One region of the Nonomuraea antimicrobica genome, then DNA from elsewhere that is predicted to be linked to it. Evidence: riboswitches for the same ligand, from Rfam matches in the RefSeq annotation. Region 1 holds a riboswitch; the other holds the start of a gene.
The links. Region 1 has a riboswitch for thiamine pyrophosphate ahead of ABD844_RS51405 (purine-cytosine permease family protein). Riboswitches for the same ligand answer to the same signal wherever they lie in the genome.

Region 1 (3,953 bases):
GCCGTGGGCAGGCTCGTGCTGGCCGTGACCGGCAAGGGCATCGCGGCGTGCAGCTTCGAGCCGGAGAACGACGTGTTCGAGCTGATCGCCAGGCATGCGAGCAGTTTCATCGGGCCCGACGCGCGGCGGCTCGACCCGGTGCGCAGAGAGCTGGACGCGTACTTCTCCGGCCGGTTGCGGGCGTTCGCCACGCCGGTCGATCTCACGCTGGCCACGACCTTCGCCCGCACGGTGCTGCAGAAGACCATGGCGGTCCCCTACGGCACGACCACCACGCTGGAGCAGATCGGCCAGAGCATCGGCCGCCCCCGCGCGCTGCGGGCCATCGGCAACGCGCTGGCCTCCAACCCCGTGTGCGTGATCGTGCCCTGCCACCGGGTGGTGCGCGAGGACGGCCAGCTCGGCGACTACGCGGGCGGCCTGCCCGCCAAGCAGCACCTGCTCAACGTCGAGCGGCGGACCGCCGCGTCAGCAGGCCGATGACCAGCGTCACCAGCGCGGCCACCAAGGCCCCGCCGAGTGCACCGTTCATCCACGGCTGCCGGGCGAAGCCGATGGCCTCGCGCAGGCCCGCCCACAGCCCGTCCCAGGCGGGCACGGTCGGCGTCGAGGTCGTCAGCCAGTAGGCCACGAAGCCCAGCGCCCACGGCACCAGCATCGCCCACCGCGAGGGCGCGTCCTGCGCGGTGTTCCAGCGGCCGGCTCCGCCCAGCACGAAGTACTCGATCGCGAGCACCGCGAACATCGGGACGAACACCGCGCCGATCACGCTGAGGAACGAGCCGTAGGAGTTGACGTCCACGAAGAGGGCGATCACCACGGTGAGCACGCCGATGACGGCGGAGAAGACGCGCCGGTCCATGCGCGGCATCAGGTTCTGCAGCGACACCGTGGTGGAGTAGACGTTGGCGAACGACTGGTCGGTCTCACGCAGCACCAGGATGCCGAAGAACAGCGCGCCCAGCGGCACCGCGACGAACGGCCCGAACACCGACGTCGGGTCGGCCGACACCCCGGCCGCGCCCGCGATGGCCACCGCGTAGACGCCCAACCCCAGGCAGGCCACCTGGGCCAGCGTGTAGCCGCCCACCACGCCGGTGAACGCGGCCCGTCCTGAACGCGAGTGGCGGGCGAAGTCGGCGGCCATCGGCACCCACGACACCGACAGCGCGATCACGTAGTCGACCGCGGCGGGGAAGGCCGTCCAGTCGCCGCCCTGGTGCACGGGGGCCTCGCGCAGGAAGAACACCGTGAACCAGATCATCGAGACGATCACGCCGACGGTGACGTAACGGCGCAGCAGCCGGATCGACCCGAGCGGCCAGATCGTCAGCGCCGTGGTCAGCACCCCCGCCACGATCACCCACACCTGGTACGGCACCGACCCGAAGATCGCGGTGGCGCCCTTCGCGATCACCCACAGCTCGAACGCGCCCCAGCCCAGCATCTGCACGATGTTCAGCACCGTGGGCACGTAGGAGATCCTGGCCCCGAACAGCCCGCGCAGCAGCACCATCGCCGGCTGACCCGTACGCGTGCCAGGCACGGCCGACAGGCCCACCATGGCCGTGCCGATCAGGCTGCCGACCACCGTGGCCACGAGCGCCGCGGCCAGGCTGAGCGGGGCGTTGCCGAGGGGATCGAGCAGCACCAGCGCCCCGGAGAAGCCCAGCAGGCTGACACCGAGGTTCGCCCAGAGCGCGCCCTGGTCGAGCACGCCCAGGGTCCTCGGCGGCCGGCCTTCGAGGGTCAGCGGGACTTCTTCGACGCCATGCGTCATCGCACACTCCCTACGCCGGCATTACCCGGACAGGTTCATGCGGTCGGCAGCGGATCTGGCTGCCCTCTCAGCCCGGCGAACCCCGAGCTCCCGCGACGATCGGTCTGCGAACCGGAGATCACCCCGGCGCGCGACCCCATGATGCACTATTCGTCCGTTCTCAGCCACCCCCCGGCGCCGACAGCGCGGCCTTACCCGATGGGCAGCTCCACGGTGATCGTCAGCCCGCCCTCGTCACGCGGCCGGGCGACGACCGTGCCGCCGTGCGCCTCGGCGATCACCCGTACGATCGAGAGTCCCAGCCCGCTGCCCCGTTCCGAGCGCAGCCGGTCGCCGTGCAGCCGGCGGAACGGCTGGAAGATCGTCTCGATCTCGTACGCCGGCACCTGCAGCCCGGTGTTGGCCACGACCAGCTCCGCCTGCTCGGTGCGCTGCCGCGTGGTCACCCACACCTCGCCCTTGGGGTGGTTGTGCCGGATCGCGTTCTCCACCAGGTTCTGTACCAGCCGCTCGACCAGCACCGCCTCGCCCATCGTCGGAGCCGCGTCGAGCAGCCGGTGGATCGTCACCTCCCGCTCGGCCGCCTCGGCCGCGGCCAGGTCCAGCACGTGGTCGGCCACGTCCATCAGGTCGAACGAGTGCCGGTCGAGCACCGTCTGCTCGCCCTCGGCCAGCGCCAGCAGGCCGTCGATGAGCCGCTCGTGGCGGCCGTTGACCAGCAGCAGCGACTCGCCCAGCCGCTTGACGTCGTCCGTGGCATCGGGCCGGCGCACGGCCACGTCCACCAGCGTGCGGTTGATCGTCAGCGGGGTGCGCAGCTCGTGGGCGGCGTTGGCGACGAAGCGCCGCTGCCCGTCGAACGAGCGGGCCAGCCGGTCCAGCATCGTGTCGAAGATGTCGGCCAGCTCCTTGGCCTCCTCGCGCGGCCCCTCGTACGCGATGCGCTCGGTCAGGTCGTGGCTCTGCGCCACCCGCCGCGCGGTCTCGGTCACCGCCTTGACCGGCCGGAGCACCCAGCCCGCCGCCCGCCAGCCGACCGCGAACGCCACGCCCGCCCCTGCCAGCACCGCCAGCGCGCCGATGTTCCTGACGTTGGCGAGCGTGTCGCGTTGATAGACGGAGACCACCTGTATCGCCCGGCTACGCGCGACCTCGTAGTAGTCTTCGCCCCGATAGAAGACGCCGCGGTTGTGGATGGTGATCTCGTTGGGGGTGAGCAGTCCGCTGCGGTATTCCAGGCTCTGCCGCGTCACCACGTAGACGCCCGTCAGGACCAGGCCCCCGAGCACCGCGAACAGCGCCGCGCAGGCCAGCGCGAAACGCAACCGCACGCTCATGGGATGCGGTAGCCCGCGCCGGGCACGGTCTCGATCACCTGGGGCTCCCCGAGCTTCCTGCGCAGCTTCATCATCGTGGTGCGGACCGTGTTGGTGAACGGATCGATGTGCTCGTCCCACACCCTCTCCAGCAGCTCCTCGGCCGACACGACCGTGCCCGCGGCCCGCAGCAGCTCGGCCAGCACGCCGAACTCCTTGCGGGCCAGCGGGACGTACACGCCGTCGCGGAACACCTGCCGGTGCGCCCAGTCGAGCCGCACGCCCGCCCGCTCCAGGATCGGCGGATCCGCCCTGGCGGTACGGCGGCCGAGCGCGTGCACCCTGGCCACCAGTTCCTCGAACGCGAACGGCTTCGGCAGGTAGTCGTCGGCCCCCAGCGACAGCCCGGCCACCCGCGAGCGCACGTCACCGGCCGCGGTCAGCATGAGCACCCTGGCCGGCCACTGCCGTTGGACCACGGTCCTGCACACGTCGTCGCCGTGCACGCCGGGCAGGTCGCGATCGAGGATGAGCACGGCGTACTCGTTGACGCCGAGCCGCTCCAGGGCTTCCTCCCCGTCGTAGGCGACGTCCACCGCGAGCGCCTCGCCCCGCAGGCCCTCGGCGATCGAGTCGGCGAGCATCCTCTCGTCCTCGGCGACCAACACGCGCACGAACGTCACCCCCTCATCAGAGCGCTGAATGCCGCGATCATCGCGGGCACCACATAACGCGGACGTAACCACTTCCGATGCCGCCCAGCCTATGGTGCGCGGCCTGCGGCCCTCAGGCCACGAAGGGCGGCTGCCCGGTCTCACTGTCCATCGGACGGCCGGCGGACTCCCACGACCGCATGC
Region 2 (3,953 bases), on a different contig from region 1:
TTAGGGCCGAGGGCCGGTTCCAGAGGTCCAGGGCCGGAGGCTGGGGGACGGAGACCGAGGGCCGGGAGCCAGCGGGCCGGAGCCTGGAGCCTGACGGCCGGATCGAGGGCCGAGGGGCCAAGTCGAGGGCGAGAGGCGAGCCATGAGGCGAGGGCCGGAGGCCGGGGCCGAGGGGCCGGGGAGAGGGGCCGGGGAGAGGGGCCGGGGAGAGGGGCCGGGGTGAGGGCCGGGTGTTGGGCGACTGGTGCCGATCCCGTCCGGGTTTCCCCGAGGGGAGGTGGGCGGGATCGGCGGCAGGGGTGGGCCGCGGTCGGTGGAAGGCGGCGCCCGGGGTTAGTCGACGGGCTGGGCGGTGGGCTGGTCAGCGGGTCGATCGGTCGGGTGGTCGGGCTGGTCGCCGGGCTCAGAGCTGGGCTGGTCGCCGGGCCGGGTGCTGGAGTGGTCGATGTAGAGGTTGCCGCCGAGGCGTCTGAACTCGGCGGCCTTCTCCGCGTAGCCCGCCGCCCTGATGTCGTGGCTGATCTTCATCGAGCAGAACTTGGGACCGCACATCGAGCAGAAGTGCGCGGTCTTGGCGGGCGCGGCGGGCAGGGTCTCGTCGTGGAACGAGCGCGCCGTCGGAGGGTCGAGCGACAGGTCGAACTGGTCCTCCCAGCGGAACTCGAAGCGCGCGTCGGACAGGGCGTCGTCCCACTCCTGCGCGCCCGGGTGCCCTTTGGCCAGGTCGGCGGCGTGGGCGGCGATCTTGTACGTGATGACGCCGGTCTTGACGTCGTCCTTGCCCGGCAGGCCGAGGTGCTCCTTGGGGGTGACGTAGCAGAGCATGGCCGTGCCGTACCAGCCGATCATGGCGGCCCCGATGCCGGAGGTGATGTGGTCGTAGCCCGGGGCGATGTCGGTCACGAGCGGCCCCAGCGTGTAGAAGGGCGCGTCGTCGCACAGCTCGCGCTGCAGGTCGACGTTCTCCTTGATCTTGTGCATGGGCACGTGGCCCGGCCCCTCGATCATCACCTGGACGTCGTGCTCGCGCGCGATGCCGGTCAGCTCTCCGAGCGTGCGCAGCTCGGCGAACTGGGCCTCGTCGTTGGCGTCAGCGATCGAGCCGGGACGCAGCCCGTCGCCCAGCGAGTACGACACGTCGTAGCGGGCCAGGATCTCGCACATCTCGGCGAAGTTCTCGTACAGGAAGCTCTCGCGGTGGTGCGCCAGGCACCAGGCGGCCATGATCGAACCCCCGCGCGACACGATGCCGGTCTTGCGCCGTGTCGTCAGCGGCACGTGCGCCAGTCGCACGCCCGCGTGCACGGTCACGTAGTCGACGCCCTGCTCGCACTGCTCGATCAGCGTGTCGCGGTAAACCTCCCACGACAGCGCCTCCGGGCGGCCCTTGACCTTCTCCAGCGCCTGGTAGATGGGCACGGTGCCGACCGGGACGGGCGAGTTGCGCAGGATCCACTCGCGGGTCTCGTGGATGTCGGCGCCGGTGGACAGGTCCATGATCGTGTCGGCTCCCCAGCGGGTGGCCCAGGTCATCTTCTCGACCTCCTCCTCGATCGAGGAGGTGACGGCGGAGTTGCCGATGTTGGCGTTGATCTTCACGAGGAAGTTCCGGCCGATGATCATGGGCTCGGACTCGGGATGGTTGACGTTCGCGGGGATGATGGCCCGGCCCGCCGCGACCTCCTGGCGGACGAACTCGGGCGCGACCCCCTCGCGCACGGCCACGTACTCCATCTCCGTGGTCACCAGCCCGCGCCGGGCGCAGGCGACCTGCGTGACCGGCTGCCCGGCCGCCCGCCGCTCCCGGATCCACGCCTCGCGCAGGCGCGGCAGCCCGCGCCGGAGGTCGGGCTCGAAGGCGGGGTCGGTGTACGGGCCCGAGGTGTCGTACAGCGTCACCGCCGAGCCGTCGGACAGTCGCACCTGCCGCATCGGCACCCGCAGCTCACCGCTGTAGATCTTGGAAAAGCGCGCGTCGCTCATCGCGCAAACTCCCTTCGCCGGCATTATCCGGAGCAGGTTCTGGCGGTCGGCGGCTGTCAGCCGTCCTCTCAGCCCGGTCCACACCGGGCTCCCGCGTTGGTCGGCGGTGATCGTACCCAGACCCGCCCCCGCTCGAAACATCGTGGCGAGGTTTGGGGACCGCCCTGGGCGGTACGGTCCCATCAGGGGAAACATGATGAGATTCGCCGCTGTCATTGGACTACTCGTCGTGATGGCCGCGTCCGGTGCCACCGCAGCGGCCGGGGACGGCATGGGGAAGCACGAGGTCAGCCAGGAGCAGTTCGACATCCTGGTCGGCCAGTGCCGCTACTCCGACACCGGGAAGGCGAAGTGCCGAGAGGCGGCCAAGGAGATGTACCGCGTCGGCAAGACAGATCACAACCTCGACTGCCGGACGTACTCCGGCGTGACCGTCTGCGGCACCCTCCGGCTCGGCAAGGCCGAGCGCGCGTGCGTCCGCGAGTCCGAGGCCAAGGGGCTCCCGTTCCGCCGGGCCGAGGTGGAGTGCTACGCGCTGGTCTGAGGAGCTGAGTTCGTTGATCATCGTTGGGGTCGACGGTTCCCGTACCGGTCTTGAGGCCGCCGGGTGGGCCGCCACGGAGGCGGCGCTGCGCCGCAGGCCGCTGACCGTGGCGCACGCCGTGCCCAAGTGGGTGTGCGAGGAGGGGCCCGTCCGCTACGCCGAGGTGGCGCGGTGGATGCGGGACGGCGCGAACAGCATCCTCATCTCCGCCCAGGACCGCGCGCGCCGGGAGTGCCCGCAGGTGGACGTCGAGGGCGTGCTGCTGCCGGGCGATCCCCGCTCGGCGCTGGTGAAGGCGTCCGAGGCGGCCGAGTTGCTGGTCGTCGGCAGCCGTGGCATCGGCGGCGTGCGGGGGCTGCTGGTGGGGTCGGTGGCGTACGGGGTGGCCACCCACGCCCGTACGAACGTGGTCCTGGTCCACGGTCGGCCCGCCGTCCCGCGCGGCGAGATCGTGGCAGGGACGGACGGCTCTCCCTGCGCCACGCGAGCGCTCGAGTTCGCGTTCGCCGAGGCGGAGCTGCGGGGGGCACGGCTGCGTGCCGTACAGGCGTGGGCCTGGCCCCACGTGAGCGGCTTCGAACCGGCCGACAGGGAGAGCGAGCAGGACGTCCTGCGCACGCTGAAGACCTCACTGACCGAGCACCGCGAACGGCACCCCGAGGTGGACGTGGTGGCCGAGGTCGTGCACGGGCATCCGGTGGAGGTGCTCAAGGAGGCCGGCTCGGAGGCCGACCTGCTGGTGGTGGGGTCGCGGGGACACGGGCAGCTCGCGGGGATGCTCATCGGCTCGATCAGCCAGGCCATGCTCCACCACGCCCCCTGCCCGCTGGCAGTGGTCCGCGCCTGAGCGAAGCCCGTCGCCCCAAGGCCCTGTCCCGCGCCACCCCACGGCCCGCGACCGTACGGGCCCGCCCCGGGGCGCAGTCGTCACGAGGACTGGGTCACCACCGGGACGCCTTCGCTGGCCTGCACCAGCACGAACCCCTGCCCCCTGAACGCCAGTTGCATGGCCTCCCCACTCCCCCGCCCGATCAACGCCCCCACCTTCATCGTCCGGTTGATCCCGACCTGCAGCCCCGAGCTCCAGCAGACCGCGGACTGCCCGTCGGCGAACGTCGGCATCCGGGCGGCGTCGAGCAGCACCGGCGTGCCGTGCGTGGTGATGGCCACCCACCCCGTGCCGGTGACGGTGGTGTTGAACAGCCCGCCGGCCGCCACCCCCGCCCCCTGGACGCGCTTGATGTCCCAGGTGAGCTGCGGCTGGAAGGCCAGCAGGTTGCGCCCGTTGACCGTGATGCCCTCGTTCTCCAGGAAGAACAGGTGGATGTCGTCGGCGTTGTCGGCCAGGTAGAGGTGCCCCTCGCCGCGTACGCGCATCAGCGAGCCCCCCTCCCCCGTCACGGCCTTCTTGAGGAACTTCCCGATC

Region 2: linked by a shared signal. The riboswitch ahead of thiC (phosphomethylpyrimidine synthase ThiC) and the one ahead of ABD844_RS51405 (purine-cytosine permease family protein) in region 1 are both predicted to bind thiamine pyrophosphate.

Annotation. Positions count from the first base shown of each region.
Region 1 is NZ_BAAAZP010000239.1:48,539-52,491, reverse strand. It holds gene ABD844_RS51410 (methylated-DNA--[protein]-cysteine S-methyltransferase) at 1-483, shown strand, start outside; gene ABD844_RS51405 (purine-cytosine permease family protein) at 443-1,780, opposite strand; TPP riboswitch at 1,771-1,884, opposite strand; gene ABD844_RS51400 (sensor histidine kinase) at 1,972-3,111, opposite strand; gene ABD844_RS51395 (response regulator transcription factor) at 3,114-3,770, opposite strand; gene ABD844_RS51390 (rhodanese-like domain-containing protein) at 3,883-3,953, opposite strand, start outside.
Region 2 is NZ_BAAAZP010000078.1:55,155-59,107, forward strand. It holds gene thiC (phosphomethylpyrimidine synthase ThiC) at 334-1,983, opposite strand; TPP riboswitch at 1,976-2,088, opposite strand; gene ABD844_RS20765 (hypothetical protein) at 2,177-2,527, shown strand; gene ABD844_RS20770 (universal stress protein) at 2,541-3,374, shown strand; gene ABD844_RS20775 (AIM24 family protein) at 3,455-3,953, opposite strand, start outside.